4 regions of the Nocardioides montaniterrae genome follow, and region 4 is predicted to be linked to each of the others. Evidence: predicted binding sites of a transcription regulator. Region 4 holds the regulator's gene; each other region holds the start of a gene.
What was found. The regulator LexA, encoded in region 4, represses DNA repair genes until DNA is damaged. The targets are predictions, from matches to a motif close to TCGAACANNTGTTCGA.
Positions count from the first base shown of each region.

Region 1 (7,219 bases), on a different contig from region 4:
CGTGCGCTCGCTGCTCGCCCAGCACGCCGGCCAGCCGACGCTGGTGATCGGGCAGTACATCGACCAGCTCCACGAGCTCGCCGACAAGCTCGACGCCCCGGTGATCACCGGCGAGACGTCGGTCAAGGAGCGCCAGCGGCTCTTCGAGGGCTTCCGCACCGGCGAGATCTCGCTGCTGGTCGTCTCCAAGGTCGCGAACTTCTCCATCGACCTGCCGTCGGCCGAGGTGGCCATCCAGGTCTCTGGCTCGTTCGGGTCACGCCAGGAGGAGGCGCAACGGCTCGGTCGGCTCCTGCGCCCCGGTGCTCCCGGACCCGACGGCGAGCGCAAGGTCGCGCGGTTCTACACCGTCGTCGCCCGCGACACCGTCGACGCCGAGTTCGCCCAGAACCGCCAGCGGTTCCTCGCCGAGCAGGGCTACGCCTACCGGATCGTCGATGCGGACGACCTGTCGGTCTAGGACCGCCATCGCGGCGACCCTGGCCGCGGCCGGGGCGCTCCTGGCCGCCTGCGGCTCCTCGCCGGACGCGCGCCCGAGCGCGTCGCCGTCGATCACGATGATCGCGACGCCGACCCTGCCGCCGAGCGGCCGCCTCGACGTCGCGATGACCCAGTCGTCCCACGACCGCGCCCACGACCAGGTGCAGGTCCTCATCACCAACGGCACGGCACGCACGGTCCACCCGCAGCGGATGGTCTACCGCGACGCCCGGCTGACCTCGCCGATCACCGCCGAGCGGCTCCGCGCGATGCCGCCGACCTCGCATCGCCAGTTCCCCCTGCCCCTGCCCGCACCCCGCTGCGACGGCCCGCGCCCGGCCCGCACAGGGGGCTCCGGAACCCTCACGATCACCGCCGCGGGCCGCGTCACCGACCGACCCGTGACCGATGTCAACGCCGATCTCGGACGGTACGTCGCCGCCGAGTGCTTCCGGCTCGCGGTGACCCGGATGGTCCGCCTCGCGTGGTCACCGGCCGTGACCGGTGGCAACCTCACGCTCGACGTACGCCGGACCGGCGTACCCGGCCGCGTGCGGCTCCTCGCCGTCAACGGCACATACCTGTTCGGGCCCGAGCACGGCGGCGCCTGGGCACCGCGGACCACCCTCGGCAACGACGACGTGCGTCTTCCCGTCGAGCCGGTCCGCTGCGACGGCCACGCGTTCTCCGAGGGCGGCACCGCCGCGACGTTCCGGCTGACCCTGCGCGCGGAGGGCGTCACCGGCAGCTTCGAGCTGCCTATGAGCGAGGCGGGCAAGCGGGCGCTGATCGCCGACGGCCTGCACACCTGCGGGCTGGACTGAACCGACCGGTCAGTCGGTCTCGCCGGCGAACTGCTCGTGGTTGCGGATCACCTCGGCGATGATCACGCCCAGGATCTGCTCGGCGAAGTGCGGGTCGAGGCCGGAGGTCTCGGCCATCGTGCGCAGGCGGGCGATCTGCACGGCCTCGCGGGCCGGGTCGGCCGGCGGCATGCCGGCGGTCGCCTTCAGGCGCCCGACCTGCTCGGTGCACTTGAAGCGCTCGGCGAGGAGGTGGACGAGTGCGGCGTCGAGGTTGTCGATGCTCGACCGGAGTCGGAGCAGCTCGGCACGTGCGGCGTCGGCGGTCATGGGTCAATCCTGCCGCACGCGCGGCGCCGGATCGATCAGGCTTCCAGCTGGAGCGACAAGACGTGCGCGTCGGCGCGGTAGATCGTGCGCGACAGCTCGATCGGTCGCTCGCCCCAGAGCGCGCGCCGCGACTGGCGCAGGACCGCCGCCCCCTCGTCGAGCTCGAGCAGCCTGGCGTCGTCCGCGGACGCACCGGCCGCACTGATCGCGTCCTCGACCCAGCTCGGGCGGCGACCGCGTCGCTGCAGGTCGGCGTACAGGCTGCTGGGGAGGTCCCCGTCGAGGAAGTCCGGCACCAGCACCTCGTTGAGGAACGTGTCGGTCAGGCACAGCGGCCGGCCGTCGGCGAGCCGGAGCCGACGCCACCGGATGACCTGGCTTCCCGGCTCGACCTCGAGCGCCTGGGCGATGCGCAGCGGCGCGGGGCACCGCACGGCCATGATGCTGCGTGACTCGGCGACCTGGCCGCGACGCTCGAGCTCCTCGCTGAGACCGGTGACCCGGGTGCGGACGCGCTGGCGGCGCGCGACGAACGTGCCGCGGCCGGGGAACCGCTCCAGGACACCCTCGGACACGAGGGCGTCCAGGGCGTGACGGACGGTCATGCGAGCCACGCCGAAGCGGTCGACCAGGTCGCGCTCGGACGGTGCGGCGGCACCGGGCGCGCTGTCCGCGACGAGAGCACGGACGTATTCGCGGATCGCCACGTGCTTGAGCGCCGTCGTCTTCAACCTGATCCCCCTGGACAGTTCCTCGGCCAGAGATTAGGGGCGGGAGCACCGGCCCCGTCGCAAAACGGAAAAGATTTACCCGCCAGCGGCACGCGGCCGCTCCCGAACACCTGTTCGATCTCGTGCTAGCGTCCGAGCATGGACTTCCAGACGGCCCTCTTCGCCCCGGAGGCGGACGCCGGTCCCGGGTGCGAGGCGATCGAGCGGATGCCGCTCACCGACGGGGCCTGGATCGACGTCGCACGCGACTGGCTCCCGGGCGCTGACGACGTCTTCGCACGAATGGTCACCGACGTCCCCTGGCGCGCGGAGCGGCGCCAGATGTACGACCGCGTCGTCGACGTACCGCGCCTGGTGCACACCTACATGATCGGCGAGGACCTCCCCCACGACGCCTTGACGCAGGCCCGCGAGGCGCTCTCCGCCCACTACGCCGACGAGCTCGGCGAGCCGTTCCGCACGGCAGGCTGCTGCTACTACCGCGACGGCCGCGACAGCGTCGCCTGGCACGGCGACACCATCGGTCGTGGCAGCACCCAGGACACGATGGTCGCGATCGTCTCGCTCGGGGACCCGCGTCGCCTCTGCCTCCGGCCACGCTCGGGCGGCGAGAGCATCGCCGTCGAGATGGGCCACGGCGACCTGGTCGTCATGGGCGGCAGCTGCCAGCGCACGTGGGAGCACGCCGTCCCCAAGGTCGCCTCGGCCGGCCCGCGGATCTCGGTCCAGTTCCGGCCGCTGAACGTCTTCTAGGGCGTCGCCTGCGACGTCGGGCTCGCCGCGGCCGTTGAGGTCGTCGGGCTGCCGGTCGTCGGGCTGGGCGGCTCGGACGGCGTCAGGGTCGTCGACGGCTTGGGCGTGGACACCGGTGTGGACAGGGTCGGCGTCGGCTGGACGGTCACGGTCGTGGTGACCGTGGGCGGCGCGGGAGCCGGCTGGTGCCCGCCCTTGTGGAACACCTCCACGACCGTCGTACCCCGCGTGTTGTCACCACCGAACATCGCCGAGATGCTCCGCCCGGCGAGGAGCTCGACGGCGCTGATCGTGACGAGCGCGAACAGGAAGACCGCGGCCGCCATGACCAGCAGCCGGCCCCACGGCAGCGCCCAGCGCTGCGGAGCCTCGGGCGAGGGCGCGGGCACCATCAGGTCGACGGAGTCGGCGGCGACGTCGCCGGCCTCAGCGGCCTGCTGGGCGAACCCGGCCCGGAACAGTGCGGCCGCCTGAGCGGCCGCCTTGCGGTGGCTGGTCTCGATGCCGCGCTTGTAGAGCGCGGTCGTGACCGTGGCGGTGACGCTGCCGAGGGCCGCCCCGACCAGGGTCCCGGCCGCACCCAACGACGACAGCACGACCGCGACCGTGACGGCCGCACCGGCCCCGGCGAAGACCAGGGGCCAGTCGATCGCGCCCTTGCGCTCGCCGGGGTGCCTGCTCAACTCAGGCTTCGGTTCCGTGGGCCTTGATGAAGGCCAGGATCTGCTCGGAGAGCTCGGGACGGCAGACGATCACGTCGGGGAGGTAGACGTCGTCCTGGTTGTAGCGCAGCTCGCTGCCGTCGACGCGGCTGGTGAACAGCCCGGCCGCGCGGGCGACGGCGACCGGGGCCGCGGAGTCCCACTCGTACTGGCCACCGGCGTGGACGTAGGCGTCCGCGACGTCACGCACCACGGACATCATCTTCACGCCGGCCGAGCCCATCGGGACCAGCTCGGCGTCCAGCTCGGCGGCCAGCGCGGCGACGAAGGCCGGCGGACGGCTGCGGGAGACGGCGATGCGCGGGCGTTCGGCGGTGCCCGCCGGGACGACCGGCGGGGTGCCGGTGTTGAAGGTCTCGCCGATGACCGGCTGGGCGACGGCGCCGACGGTCAGCTCGCCGTTCTCCCAGAGGGCGACGTGCACAGCCCAGTCGTCACGCGGCGGCTCGGAGAACTCGCGCGTGCCGTCGAGCGGGTCGACGATCCACACCCGCGAGGCACTCAGGCGGGCCTTGTCGTCCTTGCCCTCCTCGGAGAGGACGGCATCGTCGGGACGGTACGTCGCGAGCAGCTCCATCAGCAGGTTGTGCGCGGCGAGGTCGCCGGCGTCCTTGAGCTCCTTGCCCTGCAGACCCTCCTGGCGGACCTCGAGCAGGCGCTGCCCGGCGGCCTCGGCCAGCCAGGCGGCGAGCTGGTGGTCGTCAGCGACGACCTCGGGGGACGGCGTACCGGCGTCGAAAGTCACGGCGTCAGCCTAGGGCGTCGCGACGTCCGGGGTCGCGCGGACCGGTGCCCGGACCGCGGATTTCGCCTCGGCGGGGCGGAGCCGCCAACGGCTGGCGGCGACCACGAGGACCCCGACGCTGATGGCCAGCGCTGGTCCGGTGAGCAGGGCGGCGTAGTAGCCGCGCTCGACTCCCCAGGCCGCACCGAAGACCGCCCACAGTGCCGCAGTGACCGGAAAGGCGAGCTGGAGGCAGCCCAGGTAGACACCCCAGTCCCGGCGCGCGCTCAGGTCGGCCGCCGCCCTTCGGCAACGGAGCGACACGAGCGTCACGATCGCCGCGGCGACCCACCAGCAGCAGCTCACCCGGTCGAGGCCAGAGAAGTGTTCGGCGTACTGCCAGCCGAGCGCAGCGACGCCGATGACGCAGAGGGCCGCGAAACCGGCCCGTGCCACCGGCGAGAGCTCTCGAGCAGCCAGCCGTGGAGACCGTGGCGCCGGGACGAAGCGGGCCACCACGATTCCGGACGAGGGTGCGAGGAAGGCGAGGATCCCGGCCCCGGCCAGGTTGCTGACCTCCTGGGTGCCGTGCGGCCACACGACGCCGAACACCAGGTAGCCGAGCCGGAGGAAGGGTGCAGTGCACAGCAGCGCGAAGGCGTAGGTCATCAGGATCCGGTGCGGCCCGACCTGCCGTCGACGGATCGCGATCCATCCCAGGACCGTGCCGATGAGCGTCCCGACGGCGAGGGCCCACAGCTGCGCGTTGAAGGCTGGACCGTCGAAGGTCCCCGACGGTCCGACCGCCACGAGGAAGGCCATCGCCGCGGACATCGCCACCACGACGAGCGTGACCTGGACCCGGCCCAGCCAGCGGTGGACCACGATCCGCCGGCGGCTGCGCGCGCTGATCTGGAACACGGCGACGAGGATCGCGAGCGCTCCGAGGGTCGTGTGCATCACCATCACCGCGGCGTGCTGCCGATAGTGCTGGTCCTGCACCGCGTGGATCGATCCCGCTCCCAACGCTTGGCCGCTGCCGGCGATCCCTGAGTAGACGTGGTCCCACAGCTGCGGGCCCGGGCCGAAGAACCGCGCCATGTACTCCAGTGCCATCGGCGCGTAGAGCACCACCCAGCAGGCGACGGCGATCCAGCCGATCCTCGCGAGCCGATCTCGGGTCAAGGGGAGCCTCCTGTATAACGGTCGTTATGAGCAAGGATCCCATGGCGTCCGCCGGCGGCCAAGTCGACCGGCGCCAGTCCCTCGTCGCCGCTGCCGCTCGGGTGCTGGCCGACCAGGGGCCCGCCGGCTTCTCCGCGCGCCGCGTGACGGCAGTCGCCGGGACCTCGACGATGGCGGTCTACAGCACCTTCGGCTCCATGGAGACGCTGTTGGAGGCAGTCGTCGACGAGGGGTTCCGGCTGCTGGAGGAGCGCTTCACCGCGGTCGCGCCCACCGAGGACCCGCTGCGCGACGTCGCCGAGCGGACGATGGCGTACGTCGGGTTCGCCGCCGAGCACCGCGACCTGTACGGCGTCATGTTCGGCACCACCCCCCTGGGGCGCTACCGGCGTACCTCTCCCGACCAGCTGCGCGCCGGGCGCGAGGGCACCCTGGACCGGATCGGGGCCGATCTGGCACGCGCCGCCGACCTGGGCCGGATCTCCCGACGCCCGGAGGCGAACCCGTCGTTCCTGTGGTGGAGCAGCGTCCACGGGTACACCCTGCTGGAGACCAGCGGTCACGTCCGCCCCGAGACCGGTCGGCAGCGCATCCTCGCCGAGCTGCTCGTCACTCTGTTCGCCGGGCTCGGCGATGACGCCGAGCGTGCGTCCGCCTCGGTGGCGGCGGGCCTCGCAGCCGCTGAGATCAGGAGTTGAAGCGCTGCTGGGCCTTCTCGAGGCCCTCGGTGATGATCGACTCGACCGCGTCGGCGGCGGTGTCGATCTGGAACGGCAGCTCCTTGCGCTCGACCGTCGAGTAGTTCGACAGCACGAAGTCGGCGACCTCCTGGCGACCCGGCGGGCGGCCGATGCCGGCCCGCACGCGGTAGAAGTCGCCGGTGCCGAGCGAGGAGCGCATCGACTTCAGGCCGTTGTGGCCGTTGTCGCCGCCGCCGAGCTTGGAGCGCAGGGTGCCGAAGTCGATGTCCAGCTCGTCGTGGATCGCGATGACGTGGTCGGGCGCGATCTTGTAGAAGGTGCACAGCGCCTTGACCGGGCCGCCGGACTCGTTCATGTAGGTGTGCGGGCGCGCCAGCACCACCCGCGGACCGCCGGGCTGGAGGCGGCCCTCGACGACGTCGGCGCGACCGACCTTGTGGCGCTTGAACGAGCCGCCCATGCGCGCGGCGAGCTCGTCGGTGACCAGGTAGCCGATGTTGTGCCGGTGTCCGGCGTACGTCGGGCCCGGGTTGCCCAGGCCGACGACGAGCCAGACCTCGGTCTCGGTCACTCGGGCTCCTGGTCGTCGTCAGAGGTCTCGGCGGGCTCGACCGCCGAGGTCTCGGCAGGCTCGTCCACCTGGGAAGGGAAACTCCCCGGTGCGACGTGTCGCACCGGGGAGATCAGCCGACCCAGGAACCACCGGAGTCGACCGAAGGAGATCACTCCGAGTCGCCACCCTCGGCGGACGCGGCCTCACCCTCGGCGTCGCCCTCGGCCTCGGCGGCCT
Region 1 is NZ_BAAGSB010000002.1:394,743-401,961, reverse strand. It holds gene ACYVJ3_RS05420 (DNA repair helicase XPB) at 1-460, shown strand, start outside; gene ACYVJ3_RS05415 (hypothetical protein) at 438-1,304, shown strand; gene ACYVJ3_RS05410 (chorismate mutase) at 1,314-1,613, opposite strand; gene ACYVJ3_RS05405 (GntR family transcriptional regulator) at 1,649-2,344, opposite strand; gene ACYVJ3_RS05400 (alpha-ketoglutarate-dependent dioxygenase AlkB) at 2,483-3,097, shown strand; gene ACYVJ3_RS05395 (hypothetical protein) at 3,094-3,780, opposite strand; gene ACYVJ3_RS05390 (3'(2'),5'-bisphosphate nucleotidase CysQ) at 3,782-4,564, opposite strand; gene ACYVJ3_RS05385 (DUF2306 domain-containing protein) at 4,574-5,728, opposite strand; gene ACYVJ3_RS05380 (TetR/AcrR family transcriptional regulator) at 5,755-6,426, shown strand; gene pth (aminoacyl-tRNA hydrolase) at 6,416-7,000, opposite strand; gene ACYVJ3_RS05370 (50S ribosomal protein L25/general stress protein Ctc) at 7,152-7,219, opposite strand, start outside.
Region 1: a site for LexA is predicted at 2,447-2,462, ahead of ACYVJ3_RS05400 (alpha-ketoglutarate-dependent dioxygenase AlkB). Genes of this name have one in related genera too.

Region 2 (7,219 bases), on a different contig from region 4:
GCACGCGAGCCAGATCCAGTCGGCGTACTGGATGAGCGAGGTCCACATCTTCTGGCCGTTGATCACCCACTCGTTCGCCGACTCGTCGAGCACCGCCTTGGTCTGCAGCGACGCGAGGTCGGTGCCCGAGCCGGGCTCGGAGTAGCCGATCGAGAAGTGCAACTCGCCCGCCAGGATCTTGGGCAGGAAGTACTCCTTCTGCTCCTCGGTGCCGAAGCGCATGATCGTCGGACCGACCGTGTTGAGGGTCAGGTACGGGATCGGTACGCCGGCGACGGCGGCCACGTCGGTGAAGATCAGCTGCTCGACCATGGAGCGGGCCTGCCCGCCGTACTCCTTGGGCCAGCCGATGCCGAGCCAGCCGTCCTTGCCGATCTGGCGGATGACGTCTTTGTAGACCGTTGCCTCGCCGAACTCGCCCGTCGCGGACGAGAGACCGGCGCGGATCTCAGGGGTGACGAGGTCGGCGAAGTAGGCACGGAGCTCGTCGCGGAGGGCGATCTGTTGCGCGTCCAGGGTGATGTGCACGTTGTCACTCTAGCCGCAAAACTGTAACGTGTTCTACATGAGTGAGACCCGCACGCTGGACCAAGGGACGACGCCGCTGCGCTTCGCGCGAGGCTGGCACTGCCTCGGCCTGGCACAGGACTTCGCCGACGGCAAGCCGCACGCGATCAACGGCTTCGGCACCAAGCTCGTCGTCTGGCAGGACTCCCAGGGCGGGCTCAACGTGCTCGACGGCTACTGCCGGCACATGGGCGGCGACCTCACCCAGGGCACCGTCAAGGGCGACGCGATCGCCTGCCCGTTCCACGACTGGCGCTGGGGCGGCGACGGCAGGTGCAAGCAGATCCCGTACGCGCGGCGCGTGCCGATGCGTGCGCGCACGCAGCGCTACGAGACGGCTCTGCGCAACGGCCAGCTGTTCATCTGGAACGACCCGGAGGGCTCGGCCGCCGACCACGACATCCTGCCGCCCGAGCTGCCGGACGTGCTGACCGACAAGTACACGCCGTGGTCGTGGCACGTGAAGGAGATCAACGGCTCGCACTGCCGCGAGCTGATCGACAACGTCGCCGACATGGCGCACTTCTACTACGTGCACTTCGCGTTCCCGACGAGCTTCCGCAACATCTTCGAGGGGCACACGGCGACCCAGTTCATGGAGTCGAAGGGTCGGCCCGACAAGTCCGACGGCGGCTACAGCGGGGAGGACTCGACGCTGCGCTCGGAGGCGACGTACTACGGGCCGTCGTACATGATCAACTGGCTCGAGGTCGACTACAAGGGCTTCATCACCGAGGTCATCCTCGTCAACTGCCACATCCCGACCGGGCCGGACACGTTCACCCTGCAGTACGGCATCAGCGTCAAGAAGCCCGAGGGGCTCGACGACGCGACGGTGGCCTACATCGCCGAGAAGTACACCGAGTCCTTCGGTGACGGCTTCCTCCAGGACGTCGCGATCTGGGAGAACAAGGTCGCGGTCCAGAACCCGCTGCTGTGCGAGGAGGACGGCCCGGTCTACCAGCTGCGTCGCTGGTACGAGCAGTTCTACGTCGACGTGGCCGACATCAAGCCGGAGATGACCGACCGCTTCGAGTTCGAGGTCGACACCACCAAGGCCAACGAGTACTGGCACGCCGAGGTCGCCGAGAACCTCGCGAAGCGGGCGGCGGAGCCCGCGCCCGCCGAGGCCTGATGGCCTCGTTCGAGCCGCGCGACCCGGCCACCCTCGAGGAGCAGCGCCGGTACACCAGTGCTGGCCTCGCGGAGGTGACCTGCGAGGCGTGCGGGGGCTGCGTCGGCGTACGCAAGAACAGCGAGCGCCACACCTCGATCCAGTGGACTTTACAATCACTGTCGGTGTGTAAAGTGTTTGCCGAGCGGGATCCGTCGCCCGGGCGACGGGACATCCACCGCTCGTGCCCGAACATGATGGCTAGCATCGACGCCGCCGTGCGCGACGGGGAGATCTCCGTCGGCGTCGACGAGTCCTACTGAGAGGAACCCCGTGGACATCGAGTCCTTCGTGCTGGATGTCGTCGGAGTGGTCGAGGAGACCGCCGACGCCAAGTCGATCAGCTTCGCGGTGCCCGCGGGTGCCGAGGAGAAGTTCGCGTACAAGCCCGGGCAGTTCCTGACCCTCGCCGTACCGTCGGACCGGACCGGGATCGCCGCGCGCTGCTACTCGCTCTCCTCGAGCCCCCACGACGGCGGACCGTTGACCGTGACGGTCAAGCGCACCGCCGAGGGCTACGCGTCGAACTGGATCTGCGACAACCTCGAGGTCGGCGACACCATGCGCGTGCTGCCGCCGTCCGGCATCTTCACCCCGGCCTCGCTCGACGCGGACCTGCTGCTCTTCGGCGGAGGATCCGGCGTCACGCCGGTCATGTCGATCATCCGGACCGCCCTCGAAGAGGGCACCGGTCGGATCGTCGTCTTCTACGCCAATCGCGACGACACCTCGGTGATCTTCGCCCGGGAGCTCCGCGAGCTCGCCGCCGCCCACCCCGAACGGCTCCAGGTCACCCACTGGTTGGAGTCGGTCCAGGGGATCCCGACGCTCGAGCAGCTGCGCGCGTTCATGGCTCCCTGCCTGAGCTTCGACATCTTCTGCTGTGGTCCCGCGCCGTTCATGAAGGCCGTCATGGACGTCGCCAAGGAGGCCGGTCTGCCCCGCAGCCAGCGCCACCAGGAGAAGTTCGTGTCACTGGGCGGCAACCCGTTCGGCGACATCGAGGAGGTACGCCGCGCCGAGGCCGAGCTCGACCAGGCCGATGCCCTCGAGCCCGAGGAGCCCCCCGTGGCGGAGGGTCCGACCGGACCGGTGTCGGTCGAGGTCGAGCTGGACGGCGAGTCCTTCGCCTACGACGACTGGGACCCGTCGGTGAAGCTGCTCGACTTCCTCGAGGGCAAGGGTGTGAAGGCGCCCTTCTCGTGTCGCGAGGGCGAGTGCTCCGCGTGCGCCGTACGCCTCATCGAGGGTGACCTGCGCATGGACAAGAACGACGTCCTGGAGGCCGAGGACCTCGCCGACGGGATCCGACTCGGCTGCCAGTCGCACCCCCTGACCGAGGCCGTGAAGGTCACCTACAGCTAGAGGGCGCGAGCGCGTCGCCGCTGATCGGCGACTGCGGCGACTCTGCGACTGTGGCGGCCGCGCGTAGCGCGCCGCTCCCCGCTGTCAAGGATCCTCGCTGCGCTCGGCCCGCTGCGCGGCGCCTTCGGCGTCCTTGACTGCGGGTCCCTGGCGGCGCGCTGGTGGCGCGGGTGTCGGCGGCTCGCTTCGCTCGCGCCGACGCGATGCGGCCGCCTTCGGCGGCCCCATCGGTGTGTGGGTTGGGCCGTGGCTCGACATTGTGGAGTTCTGGGGTCGCCAGGTGGCTCTGGGACTCCACGATCTTGGTCTAGGGACGTCGGTGGAACCGCCACGCGCCGGTGGGCGACTCGGGGTCGTGGGCGACGCGGGGTCGTGGGCGGCGTGGTGACGGTGGCGCGGGCGTCGGCCGACCGCGATGCGGCCACATCGTGTGGATTCGTGGCCACGTGGTGGCTCCAGATCCACACGATGTCTAGGGCCGTCGATGGAAGCGCCAGGCGCCGGTCGGCATGACTTCATGGGTCATGCGGGGGTCGTGGGCCGCGTGGTGGTGATGGCTGCAGAGCAGGACGCCACCAGCGAGGTCGGTCTTCCCGCCCTGACTCCACGGATGCGAATGATGTGCCTCGCACCAGGTGGCAGGGATCGAGCATCCCTCCGCTCTGCATTGCTTGTCGCGCAGTCGCAGCGCTTTACGTTGGGCGGCGTTGAAGAGCCGTCGTGCTCGGCCGAGGTTGAGGATCTCGCCCTTGCCGCCGAGGACGACGGGGACGATCTTCGCGGTGCACGCTAGGCGGCGTGCTTCGTCGGCGGTGATGCGGAGGTCGCTGTCGAGGGAGCCGATGATGCCGGCGGTGGCGAGGTCGCGACGCAGTTCCTCGAGCGTCACGGTGACCATGATGGTGGTGGTGTCGCCGCCGTGGTCGGGGAGCTTGCTGGGGTCGAGGCGCTCGAGGAGGGAGCAGAAGGCGTGGCCGAGCTTCTGCGACCGGGGTGCGTGTTCGGCGTCCTGCCGCGGGGAGGAGAACGCGTCGAGGTAGGTCTCCAGGCGGGCAGCGACTGCATCCGGCACCAACGCCACGATCCGCGTCAGGCCGTCGCCGAGGCGCTTGAACCGGAGCGAGGTCCTCACCCGGGCGCGTTGTTCCTCGCGTTCGAACGCCTTGGCGTCAGCCTCGTCCGCGATCTCGGGCGCGACGACAGCCAGGATCCGGTCGCCCAGGGTGCGAAGCTCACGCGGTCCGAACTGGCCGGCGAGCTCGACGAGGTGCTTCTCTGCGCGCCGCCTCGTCACCTGGTCGATCTCGGGCGGGAGCTTCTCCAACGCCGCGACGATCACCTGGGCCTGGGCACGGTTCACCGACCCGGTCCGCATGCCCGCGCCGACCTGGCGCCACCGCTCGTCGATGGCTTCCGCCAGCTTCAGCTCGGCACGCACGCTCTGGGGATCCAGGTGGGCCTCGTGGGCCAGCCACATCCCGGCGTCGCGGGCGCCGGCGTCCTGGGCGAGGTCGCCGGCGGCGGCGAGGACCCGCATCTCGGCCTCTTCGACCTGGGCTTTCAACGCTGCCAGCCCACGCAACGCCGTGGCCTTGTCGCCCGGTGTCATGTAGACGGGCTCGACTGAAGCGACGCCGGCGAAGGCGCGGCGAGAGGTGTTCACTGCACGCAGCATCGGGTGCTCTGACACCGATGCTGCGGTCATGGTGACTCCCGAGAGATGAGGCTTGATTCGTACCTTCATCATACATGTGTTCGAACGTTTCCTCAATGCAAGATTCGACCAGACGTGCAGGTCAGAGCCACTTTTCGCTGCCGGCGGAATTGGTTTCGATACGCCCTCGCCTAGCGGCTCGGGCTACTCAACCAACGGCCGGGAGGCGGCCGCTTGGCGGCGGCGCGAGCGAAGCGAGCCGCCGCCCATCCGCGCCGCCATCCGACCGTCCGGGACCCGCGGTCAAGGACGCCGTAGGCGCCGCGAAGCGGGCCGAGCGAAGCGAGGATCCTTGACGGCGGGAGACGGTCGGATAAGCGCGGCCGCCAGTCGACGCCGCGGAGCACCGGCCAGCGGCAACCGGCGATCAGCAGGCGAGTCAGGCGAGCTTGGCGGCGAGGCGCTTGGCCGACATGTACGCGATCGACTCGATCGAGATCATCGGGTTCACGCCGGAGGCGGTGGGGAAGCAGGCGCCGTCCATGACGTAGAGGCCGGGGAGGTCCCAGGCCTGGCCGTCGGGGTCGACGGCTGACGTCGTGGGGGAGCCGCCCATGCGCGCGGAGCCGAGGATGTGGAACGAACCGACGGCGACCTTGCCCGGCGCGAAGCCGAGGCGTCGGCACTCGGCGACCCATGCCTGGCGCGAGCCCTGCTTGCCGGGGAAGTACTCAGCGATCGCCTGGTGCGGGGAGTAGATGGTGTGGGCGCCGGCGGCCTCCAGGATCTGCGCGGCACCGTCGAAGCCCCGCAGCATCCGGTCGGTGTCGCCAGGGGAGAGGGTGTAGCGGACCACGGGCTCGCCGTCCTTGCCGGCCTTGACGGTGCCGACGGAGTCCTTGTCGCGCAGCAGCACGCCGATGCCGGCGATGTGGGCCGACTGCTTCATGCGCTGCAGGTGGTCGGCGCCGTTGCGCCAGCCGATGAATGAGCTGGCGAACCCGGGTGTCATCGAAGCGGTCTCGAAGATGACGCCGTAGCCCTCGCCGTCCAGGTCGGCGAGCTGGTCGACGTACCTCGTCTGCATGCCGCCGGTCCACGGCTCGACCCGCTCGTCGAGCACGCCCATGATCGCGGTCGCCGGGTGCAGTCGCAGGTTCTTGCCGATGTTGGGGTTGGTCAGCCCGCTGCGCTGGAGGAGGGCGGGGGTCTGGATCGCGCCCGCGGCCGCGACGACGGCGCGGGCGCGGACGGTGACCGTGTGGCCGTTCGACGTACGTCCCGTGACGCCCGAGGCTCGTCCGCCGGAGCGGTCGATGCTGCGCACCTTGACGTCGGTCAGGATGCGCGACCCGCGCCCGGCCGCGTCGGCGAGCCAGGTCTTCGCAGTCGACTGCTTGGCCCCGATCCGGCAGCCGAGGCCGCAGCGGCCACACTCGATGCCCTGGTCGCAGCCCTTGACGTTGCGAGGCATCGGCGCGGCCGGCCAGTCGAGGGCGGCCGCACCACGCTCCATGATCGCGTCGCGCGACGAGGCGGCACTGCTGTCGCTGTTGACGCCGAGCCGGTCGTAGACGGCGTCCATCGCGCCGGCGTACTCGTCGGTGTCGAACTGGGGTACGCCGTGACCGGCCCATTCCTTGCGCACGTGATCGGGGGTGCGGAACGACGTCGAGTAGTTGACGACGGTGCCTCCGCCCAGGCCTGCACCGGCCAGCAGCATCATCTGGCCCTCGGTGGTCGCGGCGGGCGCGGCGGCGTACAGCTCTCCGAAGCCGTGCTCCTCGCTGCCGTCGAAGTCGCGCTCGTCGTGCATCTGCCCGGCCTCGAGCACGATGACGTCGAGGCCGGCCTCGGACAGGACGCCGGCGACGGTGCCACCGCCGGCGCCGGACCCGACGATGACGACGTCGCAGTCGAGCGTGACGTCGCCGGTGACCGGAACGGGCGTGATCGTCGGTGCCGGCGGGTTGTCGATGACCCCGGGCGGTGCGGGATAGCCGATCGCGTCCCAGACGGACTCGCCGCCGGCCATGTAGTACGGGCCGATCGAGGCACCCTTCAGGGCACAGAAGAGGGCACGCTTGGCGCCTATCCTCGAGTCGCGCAACGACCGGAGGGCGGCCTCGCGCTCGGCGGTGGGGAGGTCGGAGAAGCGGCGCGGCTTGCCGGTGAGCGCGAGCCCGAGACCGCGTGAGTTCCAGCCGGCGAGCAGCAGCTTGAGCTGCTTGACCTCGGCCGCTCGGGGGTTGCGCTCGGCCATCCTCAACGCGAAGTCGACCGACCGGGTCTCGCTGGCGGCGGGCATGTCGTCCGTGCCGGGGACGAAGGTGTCGGCGATGAGCCGCATCGCGGCGATCTGCTTCTCGCTGAAGGCCATGCGCGGACTGTAGTGCGCATCACATTCGCAGCGACAGGGCGCGTGGGCTGGATTTACTTAGCCGATGTGAAATAAATTC
Region 2 is NZ_BAAGSB010000003.1:81,882-89,100, forward strand. It holds gene ACYVJ3_RS06570 (acyl-CoA dehydrogenase family protein) at 1-528, opposite strand, end outside; gene ACYVJ3_RS06575 (Rieske 2Fe-2S domain-containing protein) at 566-1,702, shown strand; gene ACYVJ3_RS06580 (hypothetical protein) at 1,702-2,004, shown strand; gene ACYVJ3_RS06585 (2Fe-2S iron-sulfur cluster-binding protein) at 2,015-3,106, shown strand; gene ACYVJ3_RS06590 (HNH endonuclease signature motif containing protein) at 3,579-4,811, opposite strand; gene ACYVJ3_RS06595 (GMC family oxidoreductase N-terminal domain-containing protein) at 5,200-7,140, opposite strand.
Region 2: a site for LexA is predicted at 4,850-4,865, ahead of ACYVJ3_RS06590 (HNH endonuclease signature motif containing protein). Genes of this name have one in related genera too.

Region 3 (7,219 bases), on a different contig from region 4:
TCCGACCGCGGACTCGGGCACACTGGCCCGCGTCATGAACTACTGCTCGAGCTGCGGACACGCCCTGGGGGTCGGTCGCTTCTGCACCAACTGCGGGACCCCGGTCCCCGGTCGCCACCCCGACGCCGCCGCGAGCACCCCCGCGCCGCCGGCCGCACCCCCGTCGCCGCCGGCCTCGCCGTCGCCGCCGGCGCCGCCGGCGAACGGCCTGCCGTCCGCACCGCGCTACCCGTTGTACGCCGACTCGCCACTCGGCCAGATCCCCACGGCGCCGCCCGCGCAGCCCGCCACCGCGCCCGTCCCGCCGGTGCTGCCTCCGCCGCCGGCACCGCAGCCGCCCGCCCCGGCGTACGCCTCGGAGCCCGGCCGCAACCGCCGCGGCCCGCTCGTCCTGGCGGCTCTGCTCGCGCTGGTCGTGGTCGTCGCCGCCATCGTCGCCGTCAAGCTGCTCAGCTCGGACGGCTCCGACAAGGTCGCCGACACCGCCCGGCCGAAGCACCACGCCACGGCGAGGACCGTCCACACCCCGTCCACGCGGCCGTCCGAGATCAACCGCGGCCCCGGCAGCGACCTGACCGGGGACATCGACGATATCCAGGTCCCCGGCACCGCCACCCCCAGCACCGACCTGCGCGGCCGGCCGGTCACCTTCGGCGCCGCCCACCTGATCGATGGCGACCCGCAGACCGCCTGGCGGATCGACGGCGACGCCGCCGGCAAGTCGCTGACCATCACGTTCCCGCAGCCGGTCCAACTGACCTCGGTCGGGCTGATCAACGGCTACGCCAAGAAGTACCCCGGCTACAACGGCTACCTGCGCAACCGTCGCATCACCGAGGTCCGCTGGACGTTCGAGGACGGCTCGACCATCACCCAGGACCTCGCGAAGACCACCGCCCTGCAGACCACGGACGTGCACCCGGGCCCGACGTCGAGCGTCAAGCTGGAGATCGTCTCGACCGAGGCCACCCCCGGCCCGAACTACCGGCCCTTCACGGCCATCAGCGAGCTGGCGCTCGTCGGCTCAACGAGCTGAGATGAACTCCGCGACCTGGAACGCCATCTCCAGGGACTGGACCCGGTTCAGGCGCGGGTCGACGACCGACTCGTAGCGGTGCGCGAGGCCGTGCTCGTCGAGCTCCTCGCCGCCGCCGATGACCTCGGTGACGTCGTCGCCGGTGTTCTCCACCAGGATCCCGCCGGGCACCGTGCCGAGGCCGCGGTGCACCTCGAAGAAGCCCCGCACCTCGTCGAGGACGTCCTCGAAGCGGCGGGTCTTGTAGCCGGTGGAGGCCTCGAAGGTGTTGCCATGCATCGGGTCGCAGATCCACGCGACGTCGACACCCTCGGCGGTCACCTTCTCGACCAGCGGCGGCAGGCCGTCACGGACCTTGCCCGCACCGAAGCGGGTGATGAACGTCAGCCGCCCGGGCTCGTTCTCCGGGTTCAGCTTGGCAGCCAGGTCGAGCGCATCGTCGGCGGTGGCGTTGGGGCCGAGCTTGCAGCCGATCGGGTTGCGGATCGAGCGGAAGTACTCGACGTGGGCACCGTCGAGCTGACGGGTCCGCTCGCCGATCCAGACGAAGTGGCCCGAGACGTTGTACGGCGAGTCGGTGCGCGAGTCGATCCGCGTCATCGCGTGCTCGTACTCGAGAATCAGCGCCTCGTGGCTGGAGTAGAAGTCGACGCGGTGGAACTCGTCGGGGTTGGCGCCGATGGCCTGCATGAAGGTCAGCGCGCGCTCGATCTCGCCGGCCATCGCCTCGTAGCGGGCGCCCGCCGGGCTGTTGCGCACGAACTCGGAGTTCCACGCGTGGACCTGGCGGAGGTCGGCGTACCCACCGGTGGTGAAGGCGCGCACCAGGTTCAGCGTGGAGGCGCTGTGGTGGTAGACCTCGAGCAGGCGCTGCGGGTCGGGGATGCGCGACTCGGGGGTGAACTCGAAGCCGTTGACGGCGTCGCCGCGGTAGGCCGGCAGGGTCACTCCGTCGCGGGTCTCCATGTCGGAGCTGCGCGGCTTGGCGTACTGGCCCGCCAGGCGGCCGATCTTCACGACCGGGACCGAGGCGGCGTAGGTCAGCACGACCGCCATCTGCAGCAGCACACGCAGCTTGTTGCGGGTGTTGTCGGCGGTCGCGTCGACGAACGTCTCGGCGCAGTCACCGCCCTGGAGGATGAACGCCTCGCCCCGCGCGGCGGCCGCGATCTTCGCCTTGAGCTCGTCGCACTCACCCGCAAAGACCAGCGGCGGAAGGGTCCGCAGACGCTCGACGACGGCGGCCAGGGCCGCGGGGTCGGCGTACGTCGGCTGCTGGAGCGCGCCGATGGCGTGCAGCTGCTCGAGGGTGGGGACGGAACTCACAGGTCAAGGCTACCTTCGGCGCCTGACCTTCTCGATCGTGGCTCGGTCCGCAGATGGCGCTCTGGCAGGTCGCTGCTGGCCGGTGCGCCGCGTCGTCGACTGGCGGCCGTGCTTGTCCGACCGACTCCGCCGGAGTCCGCCGACAGCGAAAAGGTCCTCTGACCTGCACGTTTGGTCGAATCTTGCATTGAGAAACCGTTCGAACACATGTATGATGAAGGTACGAATCAAGCCTCATCTCTCGGGAGTCACCATGGCGACAGCATCGGTGTCAGAGCACCCGATGCTGCGTGCCGTCAACAGCTCGAGGCGGGCCTTCGCCGACGTCGCGTCAGTCGAGCCGGTCTACATGACACCGGGCGACAAGGCCACGGCGTTGCGAGGGCTGGCGGCGTTGAAGGCCCAAGTCGAAGAGGCCGAGATGCGGGTCCTCGCCGCCTCCGGTGACCTCGCTCAGGACACCGGTGCCCGCGACGCCGGGATGTGGCTGGCCCACGAGGCCCACCTGGATCCCCAGAGCGTGCGTGCCGAGCTGAAGCTGGCGGAAGCGATCGACGAGAAGTGGCACGTTGTGGCTGCCGGCATGCGAGCCGGCACGGTCAACCGTGCCCAGGCACAGGTCATCGTCACCGCACTGGAGAAGCTGCCCCCTGAGATCGACCAGGTCACCCGCCGCCGCGCGGAGAAGCACCTCATCGAGCTGGCCGGCCAGTTCGGTCCGCGTGAGCTGCGGACCCTGGGCGACCGGATTCTTTCGGTGGTCGCCCCCGAGATCGCGGACGAAGCCGACGCCAAGGCGTTGGAACGCGAGGAACAACGCGCCCGGGTGAGGACCTCGCTGCGGTTCAAGCGCCTCGGCGACGGCCTGACGCGGATCGTGGCGTTGGTGCCGGATGCAGTCGCCGCCCGGCTGGAGACGTACCTCGACGCCTTCTCCTCCCCGCGGCAGGACGCCGAACACGCACCCCGATCGCAGAAGCTGGGCCACGCGTTCTGCTCGCTGCTCGAGCACCTCGACCCCAAGCAGTTGCCCGACCACGGCGGCGACTCCACCACCGTCATGGTCACCGTGACGCTCGACGAACTGCGTCGCGACCTCGCCACCGCCGGCATCATCGGCTCGATGGAGGGCGACCTCCGCATCAGCGCCAACGAGGCCCGCCGGCTGGCCTGCACCGCGAAGATCATCCCCGTCGTCCTCGGCGGCAAGGGCGAGATCCTCAACCTCGGCCGAGCACGACGCCTCTACTCACCGGCCCAGCACAAGGCCCTCCGCCTGCGTGACAAGCAGTGCCGCGCCGAAGGCTGCTCGATCCCCGCCACCTGGTGCGAAGCACATCATTCACAACCCTGGTCCCGCGGCGGGAAGACCGACCTCGCTGACGGCGTCCTGCTCTGCAGCCATCACCACCACGTCGCCCACGACCCCCACATGACTCACGAGCTCACGTCGACGGGTGCCTGGCGGTTCCACCGACGGCCCTAGACATCGTGTGGATCTGGAGCCACCACGTGGCCACGAATCCACACGATGTGGCCGCCGAAGGCGCCCGCATCGCGTCGGCGCGAGCCAGCGAGCCAGCGCCACGTCGCCCACGACGCCACCGACCGGCGCCTGGCGATTCCACCGATGGCCCTGGACCAAGATCGTGGAGTCCCAGAGCCACCTGGCGACCCCAGAACTCCACGATGTCGAGCCAAGGCCCAACCAGTTGCCGATGGGGCCGCCGAAGGCGGCCGCATCGCGTCGGCGCGAGCGAAGCGAGCCGCCGACAACCGCGCCACCAGCGCGCCGCCAGGGACCCGCAGTCAAGGACGCCGAAGGCGCCGCGAAGCGGGCCGAGCGCAGCGAGGATCCTTGACGGCGGGGAGCGGCGCGCTAAGCGCGGCCGCCACACCGACCCGACAGGACCAACCCGGCTGGACCAACCCGCCAGCACCAACCCGGCAGAAGGGTTCAGCCGAGCCGATCCAACGCCGCCTGGGCACTGTCACGATCGGCGGTGGCGGTCCGGAGAGCGGCGGCGGTGCCGTCGCGGACCTCCTCGGCCTCGGCGAGGTCCTCGTCGAGGCCGTCGGACTCCTCCTCCAGCTCGGACAGGCGGCGGCGGAGCTCGTCGATCTCGGCCTGCAGCTGCAGCGATCGGGCCGAGAGACGGTCGACCTCGCTAGAAGCCGACGCGTGCTCCTCGGCGGCCTCCTCGAACGCGTCGGTCGCGGCAGCGAGCCGCTGCTCGGCCAGTGCTCGTGCCTTGGCCGTGCGATCGGGGTCCGGCACCAGGTGCAGGTCGGGACGGTGCGGCTCGGGGGCGGCCTGCGGGCTGGCGGCGAAGCCGAGAGCGTCCGGCAGCGCGACCGCTGCGACGATGACGTCGGGCGCGAGCGGCTCGATCCCGGTGGTCCGCAGACCGCGGACCAGGAGGCCGCTGCGCACGGCCCGGCCGCACTCGGCGTCGATCATGGCAGCGGTCAGCGTGTCCTCGACCTCGGCGGCGACCGCCTCGGTGACGCGATATCCCTCGTCCAGGGCGAGGCGACGTACGTGCTGGGTGACGGCGGCGGTGACCTGGCGGCGCTGCTTGGTGAGGGCGCGCAGCTCGCCGGCCGACATCGCCTGCTGCGCCTCGCGCAGGGCCGCGCCGACGGCGAGGAGCTGGTCGACCTGACCGGGTTCGCGGCGTACGAGCAGGTTGACCAGCCAGGCCGCGGTCGACGGCTTGCGCAACGCCTTCAGCCCGGCGGCGAGGTCGGTGCCCTTGGCGGCCTTGACCCGCGCGTCCCGCGCCGGAGTGAACTCGGCGAGCGGTACGGCGTACAGCTCGTCGGCGGCCTCCAGCAGGGCGTTCATGGGGCGAGTCTGCCCGACGGCACCCCTCCTGCGGCGGGCGGCACAGAACGCGACTGGTAAGCGAATGCTGCTCGTACTTAGCCTCGAGGCGTGAGCGTCGACCAGTCCCGCCAGACCATCCCGACCAGCCTGCGGCGTCTCGACGAGGCGCGCGAGCGACATGGCGCGTTCACCGACGCCTACCTCGCCGGGATGTGGCAGGGAGACCCGCTCGCCGACGCCTTCGTCGCGGACTTCGCGACCGTCGGCCACGGTCGGGCGATGCGGATGCTGCGCACCGCCTGCCGCGAGGGCATCGCGGCGGTGCCCGGCGCACCGGAGTCGCTGCAGGCCCTCATGGCCCAGGTGTACGCCGCCCCCGCGTGGCTGGACACAGCCGCCATCGAGGAGGCCAGCCGCTACACGTCGCGCTACTCGCTGGCGTCGGGGATCGTGCTGGGCGCGGCGTCCCTGGTCAGCGGCTACGCCAACTCGGTCGCCTCGCGCCCGCTGGAGATGACCGGGCGCTACATCGAGAACGCGGGCGCCCGCACCATCGAGGTGGGCTCGTGGCTGAAGGCCGTCAACCAGCCGGGTGGCCTGGAGCCGGGCTCCGAGGGCTTCGAGTTGACCGTCCGGGTGCGGATCATCCACGCGTTGGTCCGCGCTTCGCTCCGCGACCGTGACGACTGGGACCACGAGGCGTGGGGGCTGCCGATCTGCCAGTCCTACCTGGCCTACACGCTCGTCGAGTTCACCCTCATCCCGCTGCGGGGCATGCGGCGCATCGGGGCGCCGTACCTGCCCCCCGAGGAGGCCGCCGCCTACGCCCGCTGGCGCTGGCTCGGCCACCTGCTGGGCATCGAGGAGGCGCTGCTCCCCCGCGACGCGGCCGAGCAGGAGCGGCTCGAGTCGATCTACCTGCTGACCCGGCCGGTCACCGACGACTTCTGCCGCGCACTCGTCGCCGGCATCAACGCCGACTTCCTGGTGCCCGAGATCGAGGGGGTCCTGCCGACCGCGCTCGGCAACCAGGCGCCGCGGCTGGTGCACGCGCTGGAGCGGCTGTTCCTCGGCGACGAGATCGCCGACGAGCTCCAGGTGCCGCACACCCGGCTGACCCGCGTCCTCGCGACGGCAGGACCGATGCTGAAGCCGGGTCAACCACCTCCGCGACCGCAGCAGGAGGTCGCTGGAGCGGCGTACGGCCAAGGGCAAGGCCTACGAGGACGAGCAGGAGATCCGGCTGCGTAGCGAGTGGGGCGTCCAGCACGACCTGGTCGACGCCTCCCCCGCCGGCGATCGGCCGCACCCGGCCCGCGGGGAGTGAGTCAGTCGTCCAGGCCCTGCTCGATGACGTAGCGGGTCAGCTCGACCCGGTTGCGCAGCTGGAGCTTGCGCAGCGCGTTCTGGGTGTGGTTCTGGACGGTGCGGTGGGAGACGACCAGGATCTCGGCGATCTGGTGCGAGCCCATCCCCTTGGCGACCATCTTGAGGATCTCGGTCTCGCGCGGCGTCAGCTTCTCGCCGGGCGGCACGGAGGGGCCGTCGGCGGCGCGGTCGATCCGGCGGAACTCCCCGAGCACCATGGCAGCCAGGCCGGGAGTGAAGACGCTGTCGCCCGCGGCGACCTTGGTGACCGCGTCGACCAGCTCGGCGCCGGAGGCCGACTTGACCAGGTAGCCCGTCGCGCCGGCCTTGACCGCCTCCAGCACGTCGTCCTGCTCGCCCGACGCGCTGAGGATCAGCACCCGCGCGCTCGGGTCGTCCTGGAGCACCTTCGCGGTCACCTCGACGCCGTTGGGACCGGGGATCTGCAGGTCCAGGACGACCACGTCGGGTCGGGCGGCCGGGAAGCGGGCGATGGCGTCGTCGCCGTTCGATGCCGTCGCCACGACGTCGAAGCCTGCGGCGGCCAGGTCGCGCTCGACCGCCTCGCGCCACATGGGGTGGTCATCGACCACCATCACCCGGATCGGCTCGCTCATGGGTGGAGCGTAGGCGCTGACCGCTCAGAGGCGGTGGAACCG
Region 3 is NZ_BAAGSB010000008.1:5,011-12,229, forward strand. It holds gene ACYVJ3_RS12135 (discoidin domain-containing protein) at 35-1,036, shown strand; gene ACYVJ3_RS12140 (class II 3-deoxy-7-phosphoheptulonate synthase) at 1,025-2,362, opposite strand; gene ACYVJ3_RS12145 (HNH endonuclease signature motif containing protein) at 2,616-3,848, shown strand; gene ACYVJ3_RS12150 (hypothetical protein) at 4,320-5,210, opposite strand; gene ACYVJ3_RS12155 (oxygenase MpaB family protein) at 5,301-6,443, shown strand; gene ACYVJ3_RS12160 (response regulator) at 6,521-7,177, opposite strand; gene ACYVJ3_RS12165 (flavin reductase family protein) at 7,202-7,219, opposite strand, start outside.
Region 3: a site for LexA is predicted at 2,562-2,577, ahead of ACYVJ3_RS12145 (HNH endonuclease signature motif containing protein). Genes of this name have one in related genera too.

Region 4 (7,219 bases):
CGCGAGAGCCCGGTCCAGGGGAAATCTGGACCGGGCTCTCGTCTTCCCCAACGCCTGCCGGGGTCGAGGCGGCAGGCGAAGTCTGTATTCAGTTGTGAACCGCGCCGTCCGGGGCGCGGAGTCCTAGTTGTTCGGGACCCGGAGGTCCTGGCCGGCGTACACCATGCCGTCGGTGACGTCGTTGAGGTCGGTGATGCGCTGGACCATCTCGCCCGTCGTGACGCCGACCGACCCCGCGGCCGTGCCGGCGATGTCCCACAGGGTGTCGCCGGGGTGGACGGTCACGACGTGCACGTCAGCGTCGCCCGCGTGGGCGCCACCGGCGGAGGCCGAGGCGACCGCCAGGCCGATCGCGAAGATCGCGATCAGCGCGAGGGCGAGGACGACCAGCCGGCCGCGGCGCGTGAGGCGCAGCTGCGGGCGGTAGTCGTAGGTGGGGCTGAAGCTGATGGTGCTCATCGTGACCTCCGGGGAAGTGGGTCTGGTCCGTGTTCGATCAGAGTCAAGCGGAAGGCACCGACACAACCCTCGGTGAAGGTCCTGTCCGTATCTCGATCAGACGTTCGATCGAACACATGGACGATGTTAGAACACCCATTCGAACAATCCCGTGCATTTCATCGCAAACTTGTTCGACGGCGTGTCGTACGCCGCCGCGACACGCCCACCTCGAACACCTGTTTGATCACGGGAGTGATCGGGGTTACGGTCGGAGGCATGACGAAGAAGGCGATCCGCCCGGTCAGCGAGCTCCCCGACGGTCCCCCGGACGGCTCCGGCCTGACCCCGCGCCAGCAGCGCATCCTGACCACGATCAAGAAGGCCATCGACTCCCGCGGCTATCCGCCCTCCATGCGCGAGATCGGCGAGGCCGTCGGCCTGACCAGCACCTCCAGCGTCGCCCACCAGCTGCGTGCCCTCGAGGCCAAGGGCTTCGTACGCCGCGACCCGCACCTGCCCCGCGCGATCGAGGTGTTCCTGCCCGAGAGCCTCCAGAAGCGCAAGCCCCTCACCGGCGCGGGCCCGACCGACGACGCCGAGTCGAGCTTCGACGAGACCGGCATCAACGACGCCGCGCCGACGCCGAGCAACGTCCCGCTCGTCGGCCGCATCGCCGCCGGTGGCCCGATCCTGGCCGAGGAACGCGTCGAGGACGTCTTCCCGCTGCCCAAGCAGCTCGTCGGCGACGGCCAGCTGTTCCTGCTCGAGGTCAGCGGCGAGTCGATGATCGAGGCCGCGATCTGCAACGGCGACTACGTCGTGATCCGCCAGCAGAACACCGCCGAGAACGGCGAGATCGTCGCCGCGATGATCGACGGCGAGGCCACGGTCAAGACCCTGAGCCGCAAGGACGGCAAGGTCTGGCTGCTGCCGCACAACCCTGCCTTCGAACCGATCGACGGCACCCACGCCACGATCCTGGGCAAGGTCACCGCGGTGCTGCGGAAGGTCTAGTCCACTAGGCCGCGGAGCGCGGGAAATCCGCGCTCCGCACCTAGTCTGGCGCGCATGCTCAGCACCCGCGCCAGGTCGTACGCCGGCGTCCTCGTCCTCGTCCTCGGCACCGCGTTCGCGAGCCCGCTCAGTGCGACCGCCACGCCTGCCCCGCCAGCCGCGCCCGGCCACGGGCGCGCTCTGCCTTCCCACGCACAGGCCACCGCCGCTCTCGAGCGGGCCGAGACGCTGTTCCACGGCACCCGTCGCGAGGCCCGCGCCATCCAACGGACGACGGACGCCTCGATCGTGCTGTCGGACCTGCGCGTCGCCTACCGGTCGCTGAGCAAGGACCAGCAGGTCCAGGCCGACCGCCTCTTCGCCCGCCCGAGCGCGACCAGCGACGGCTCCGGCGACCCGGTGTACCGCACGAACGCGCACTACGTCTGCTCCACCCCTGACCGCATCTGCGTCCACTACGTCACCGCGGCGGAGGACCCGACCAACGGCGTCAGCGCACAGGACGGCCCCGACGCCAACACCACGCCCGACTACGTCGACATGGTCCTGGCCATCGTGGTGCACGTCCGCTCCGTCTACGCCGCGGCCGGCTACCGCATGCCGCTCGATGACTCCGGCAGCACCAACCATGGCCCCAACGGGTGGACCGACATCTACCTGGCCAACCTCGGCCCGAGCACCTACGGCTACTGCACCAGCGACGACCCGGACATGACCGACTACGCGGTGTCGGCGTACTGCGTGCTCGACAACAACTTCTCCCAGGCCGAGTTCCCGACGAACACGCCCATGGAGAACGTCCAGGTCACCGCCGCGCACGAGTTCTTCCACGCCGTCCAGTTCTCCTACGACATCGGTGAGGACGACTGGATCAAGGAGGCGACGGCCACCTGGGCCGAGGACCAGCTCTACACCGACGTCAACGACAACCTGCAGTACCTGCGCTACAGCCCGATCTCCAACCCGGGCCTGCCCATGGACGTCAACAACAGCCACTGGTACGGCACCTGGATCTTCTTCCGCTACCTCACCGAGCGCGTCGCTCCGCAGATGGATGCCAACAACGCACTGCCCGTGGTGATGTTGAACCTGTGGCAGCACATGGACGCGAACAAGGCGGCCAACCCGGCCGCGCAGGACATGTACTCCACCCAGGCGATCTCGGCCGTGCTCGCGTCGCGCGGCACCAGCCTCTCCAAGGTGTTCAGCGGCTTCGCCCTCGCGGCCCGCCACCCCACGAAGTTCTTCCGTGAGGCTGCGGCCAACCACTACCCGAGCGCACCGGTCGCCGTGAGCACCCGCGTGGGGCCCGGCAAGAAGGTGGTCAAGGTCCACGGCACCCTGAAGCACCTCAGCTACGTCGCCATCCGGCTGAGCACCATCCGCGGCATGGCCAGCAGCTGGCGCCCGCGGCTGCACTTCGACCTGCCCAACCGGGCGCGGGGCGCGGCGGCGACGCTGTGGACCAACTACCGCTCCGGGTCGCACGCCATGCGGTTGATCAAGCTGGACGCCAGCGGCAACGCGACCGTCAGCATCAAGTTCGGCTACCAGCTCGTGAAGAACGTCGAGGTCGAGCTCCTCAACACCTCGACGCGCTTCTCCTGCTGGGACCAGCCGAACCCGAACCAGCTGCAGTACAGCTGCTGGTCGAGCCACAGCTACGACGACAACACCGCCGACAGCCTGGTCGCGACGGCGTACAAGAGCTGAGACGGGAGCGGTCGTTCGCCGGTCCGGCGGACGACCGCTTAGGCTCGAGTGCATGTCTCGGACCCGGACCCTGACCCTTGCACTGCTGATCGCGCTGGGCCTCACGCTCACCACGCCATCGGCGTACGCCGGAACGACACCGCCCTCCCCGGGGGCGAACGGCCTCAGCCGGGCGCTGCTGCACGCCCAGGCGGCGCTGCAGTCGGTGCAGCAGATCCTGGCCGGCAACGGCAGCAACGGTCACCCGGACCTGACCATGGCGCTGCGCAACCTGGCCGTCACCAAGAACAGCCTGCCGCCGGCCCAGCGCGCGGTCGCGGAGCGCTACTTCGCCCGGCCCTCGCAGCCCTCGACCTGCTCCAAGGCCGACGGCGTGTGCTGGAAGAGCGGTGCCAAGCAGCACAAGCTCTGCACGAGCCGGATCTGCATCCACTACGTCAAGAAGTCCCAGGACGCACGCAACGGCGTACCTCGCGAGGACGACGGCCGCGGTGGGACCTGGAGCGGTCGGGCGCACAACGGCATCCCGGACGTCGTCGAGTTCGACCTCAAGCAGCTCTCCCGGATCGACCGCGTCTACCAGCGGGCGGGCTACCGCTCGCCGCGCGGTGACGGCGGGCGCGGCGGTGACTCGCGCCGCGACATCTACCTCGCCGACGTCGGCGACAACGGCGTCTACGGCTTCTGCACCACCGACGACCCCAAGCTGAACGACGACAACGACGGTTCCAAGCACTACGCGGTCTACGCCTACTGCGTGCTGGACAACAACTACTCCAAGACGAAGTTCCCCGCGCACACCCCCGAGCAGAACCTCGAGGTGACCGCGGCCCATGAGTACTTCCACGCGGTGCAGTTCGCCTACGACATCGACGAGGACCAGTGGTTCATGGAGGCCACGGCTACGTGGGCCGAGGACCAGCTCTACACCACCATCAACGACAACCGTCAGTACCTCAGGCTCGGCCCGATGGGCCGCCCCGGCCAGGCGCTCGACCTGTTCAACAGCGACGGGCACCAGTACGGCACGTGGATCTTCTTCCGCTTCCTCACCGAGAGATACGGCGCCAAGCAGGGCATCATGCCCAAGCTGGTCAAGCGGATGTGGCAGCTCGCGGTCGGCCGCCGCTACTCCATCGTGGCGATCCGCACCGCACTCAACGAGGTCGGTACGACGTTCGGCAACCAGCTGCGCAACTTCGCCGTCGCCAACCTGCACCCGGGCCAGCACTACCGAGAGGGCGGCGCCTACAAGCCCGCACCGCTGACCGGTACGACGAGCCTGCCGCAGCTGCTCGGCAACAAGGCGACCTGGAAGCCGAGCCTGGCGCACCAGTCGTCGGCGACGTACCAGGTCACGCCGGCGGCGAGCGCCTCCCAGCTCAGCGTCACGTTCCACGCCAACCCGGGTCACTGGGTGCTCGACACGATCGTCGTGCACACCACCGACGGCCACACCAAGCGGGTGAACCCGGCACTCGGCGCGACCACCACGCTCCCGTTCACCAAGGCCTCGGTCGCCTGGGTCCAGCTCACGATCGTGAACGCGGGCGTCGGCTACAACTGCTGGCAGTACCTCGGCTTCGACCACACCTGCATGGGCACCTCCACCGACGACAACCCCGGTGCGTCGGTGCAGGTCATCGCGAGCTGAGCCGCTTCAACGCCTGGCGGGCCACCTGCGGGTCTGTCGTCGACCACATCGGCGGCAGGCTCGCCTTCAAAAAGCTGCCGTAGCGGGCGGTCGACAGCCGTGGGTCGAGCACCGCGACGACACCACGGTCGGTGTGGGTGCGGATCAACCGCCCGGCGCCCTGCGCGAGCAGCAGCGCCGAGTGGGTCGCGGAGACCTGCATGAAGCCGTTGCCGCCGGCCTTGTCGGCCGCCTGGGCGCGGGCGCTCATGAGCGGGTCGTCGGGCCTCGGGAACGGGATCCGGTCGATGATCACCAGCTGGCAGGTGTCACCGGGTACGTCGAGCCCCTGCCACAGGCCGAGGGTGCCGAACAGGCAGGTGTGCGGATCGTCGACGAACTGCCGCGCCAGCTCGGGCAGCTGGGCGTCGCCCTGCGCCAGCGTGGTCAGGTGCGGCAGCTTGATCCGGACGTGCTCGGCCGCGGCCTCGGCGGCACGCCGCGAGGAGAACAGGCCGAGCGTGCGCCCGTCGGCCGCGTCGATGAGGTCGACGATCTCGTCGAGCTGCGCGGGGCCGAGACCGTCGCGTCCGGGGGGCGGCAGGTGGCGGGCGACGTACAGGATCCCCTGCTTGCCGTAGTCGAACGGGCTGCCGACGTCGACACCGACCCACGGCTCGCGATCCTTCTCGGTCTTCTCGGTGGGGGTGCCGGGCGCGATGCGCTCGGTCGGCTTGAGACCGACGGAGGTCGCGATGGCGTTGAAGTCGCCGCCGAGGGTGAGGGTGGCGGAGGTGAGGACGGCCGTCTTCTCGGCGAGCAGCTTGTCGCGCAGCTGGCCCCACACCTGGAGCGGCGCGATCGCGAGTCGTGGGGGCAGCCGGTCGGTGCCCTCGCTCAGCCACAGCACGTCGTGCTCGGAGTTGGCAGCCATCCGCTCGGCGACCGCGAAGACGTCCTGCACACCGGCCTTGGCCTGCGCGAAGGCCGCGTCGGGCTCGGAGCCGGACTCCTGCTTGGGGAAGGCCGAGATGCACGCCCGCGCTGAGTCGCGGACCAGCGCCAGCGCGTCGGCCAGGTCGGCCGGGAGCGTCTCGATCCGGCCGGCGTCGGTGTCGTTGACGGCCGCCCGCAGCGTGTCGGCGGCGTCGGCGAGGTCGTGCGCCTGGTCGCCCTGGACATGTCGTACGGCGCGCCGCGCCGACCGCTCGACCTCAGCGACCCACAGCTCGGCGGTGGCCGCCTGGGTCACCCGTGCGACGAGCTCGTGGGCCTCGTCGACCACCACGGCGTCATACTCCGGCAGCATCGGGATGCCCTCGATCGCATCGATGGCGAGCAGGGAGTGGTTGGTCACGACGAGGTGCGACTTCTGCGCCTTCTCCTTGGCGCGCTCGGCGAAGCACTCCTGGCCGAACGCGCAGCGCGCGGCCCCGAGGCACTCGCGGGCGCTGACGCTGACCTGCTTCCACTCGCGATCGGTGTGGCGCGGGGCGTTGTCGCGCTCCCCCGTGCCGCCGTCGGACGACTCGGACTCGGCCCACTCGCGCAGCTCGAGCACCTTCTTGCCGAGCGCGCCGAGGGCGTCCTCGGCCTGGATCAGCTCACCCTGGTCGTCCGGTGCGCCCTCGCGGATGCGGTGCAGGCAGGCGTAGTTGGAGCGGCCCTTGAGGACGGCGTACGACGCGTCGACGCCGGGCAGCTTGCCGACGGCCTCGACCAGGCGCGGGAGGTCGCGCTCGACGAGCTGGTGCTGCAGGGCGAGGGTCGCCGTCGCGATGACGACGCGGTCGTCGTGGAGCAGGCTTGGCACGAGGTAGCCGAGCGACTTGCCGGTGCCGGTGCCGGCCTGGACGAGCAGGTGCTGGTGACCGCTCAGCGCCTGGCCGACGGCCTCTGCCATCTGTGCCTGGCCCTCACGGGGCTGACCTCCGAGCGCCTCGACCGCCGCCGCGAGGGTGGCGCGGACAGGAGGCTGCTCGGCTGATGACACCCGAGAACCTTAGAGGAGCCGACCGACGAGTCGGGCGGCTCCTCCACAGGGTTCATGCCAGGGCGAGCGCGACGGCGTCGCCGAACATCCGGTGGCCGTCCGGCGTGAGGTGCAGGCGGTCCGGCAGGTAGGGCAGGTGCAGCCCGATCGTGGAGACGTAGGGGACGCCCGCGGCGGCGCACAGCCGCTCGAGGAGTACGTCGACCCGCGCGGCCGATGCCGCCCGCGACGGAGCCGGTGGCGGCCCGACGACGACCAGCTCGTGGCCCTTCGTGGCGGCGAGCAGCCGACCGAAGCCGGCCTCGACCGCGGTGTCGGACACGTCGTGGTCGTTCAGGCCGCCCTGGACCACCACGAGCGCGTGCCCGCCCTCGCGCCGCAGGTCCCGGCCGGCGCGGGTCGCGAAGTCGACGCCACGACACACA
Region 4 is NZ_BAAGSB010000001.1:252,923-260,141, forward strand. It holds gene ACYVJ3_RS01360 (LysM peptidoglycan-binding domain-containing protein) at 124-459, opposite strand; gene lexA (transcriptional repressor LexA) at 718-1,455, shown strand; gene ACYVJ3_RS01370 (MXAN_6640 family putative metalloprotease) at 1,510-3,168, shown strand; gene ACYVJ3_RS01375 (MXAN_6640 family putative metalloprotease) at 3,221-4,822, shown strand; gene ACYVJ3_RS01380 (ATP-dependent DNA helicase) at 4,809-6,704, opposite strand; gene ACYVJ3_RS01385 (SGNH/GDSL hydrolase family protein) at 6,847-7,219, opposite strand, start outside.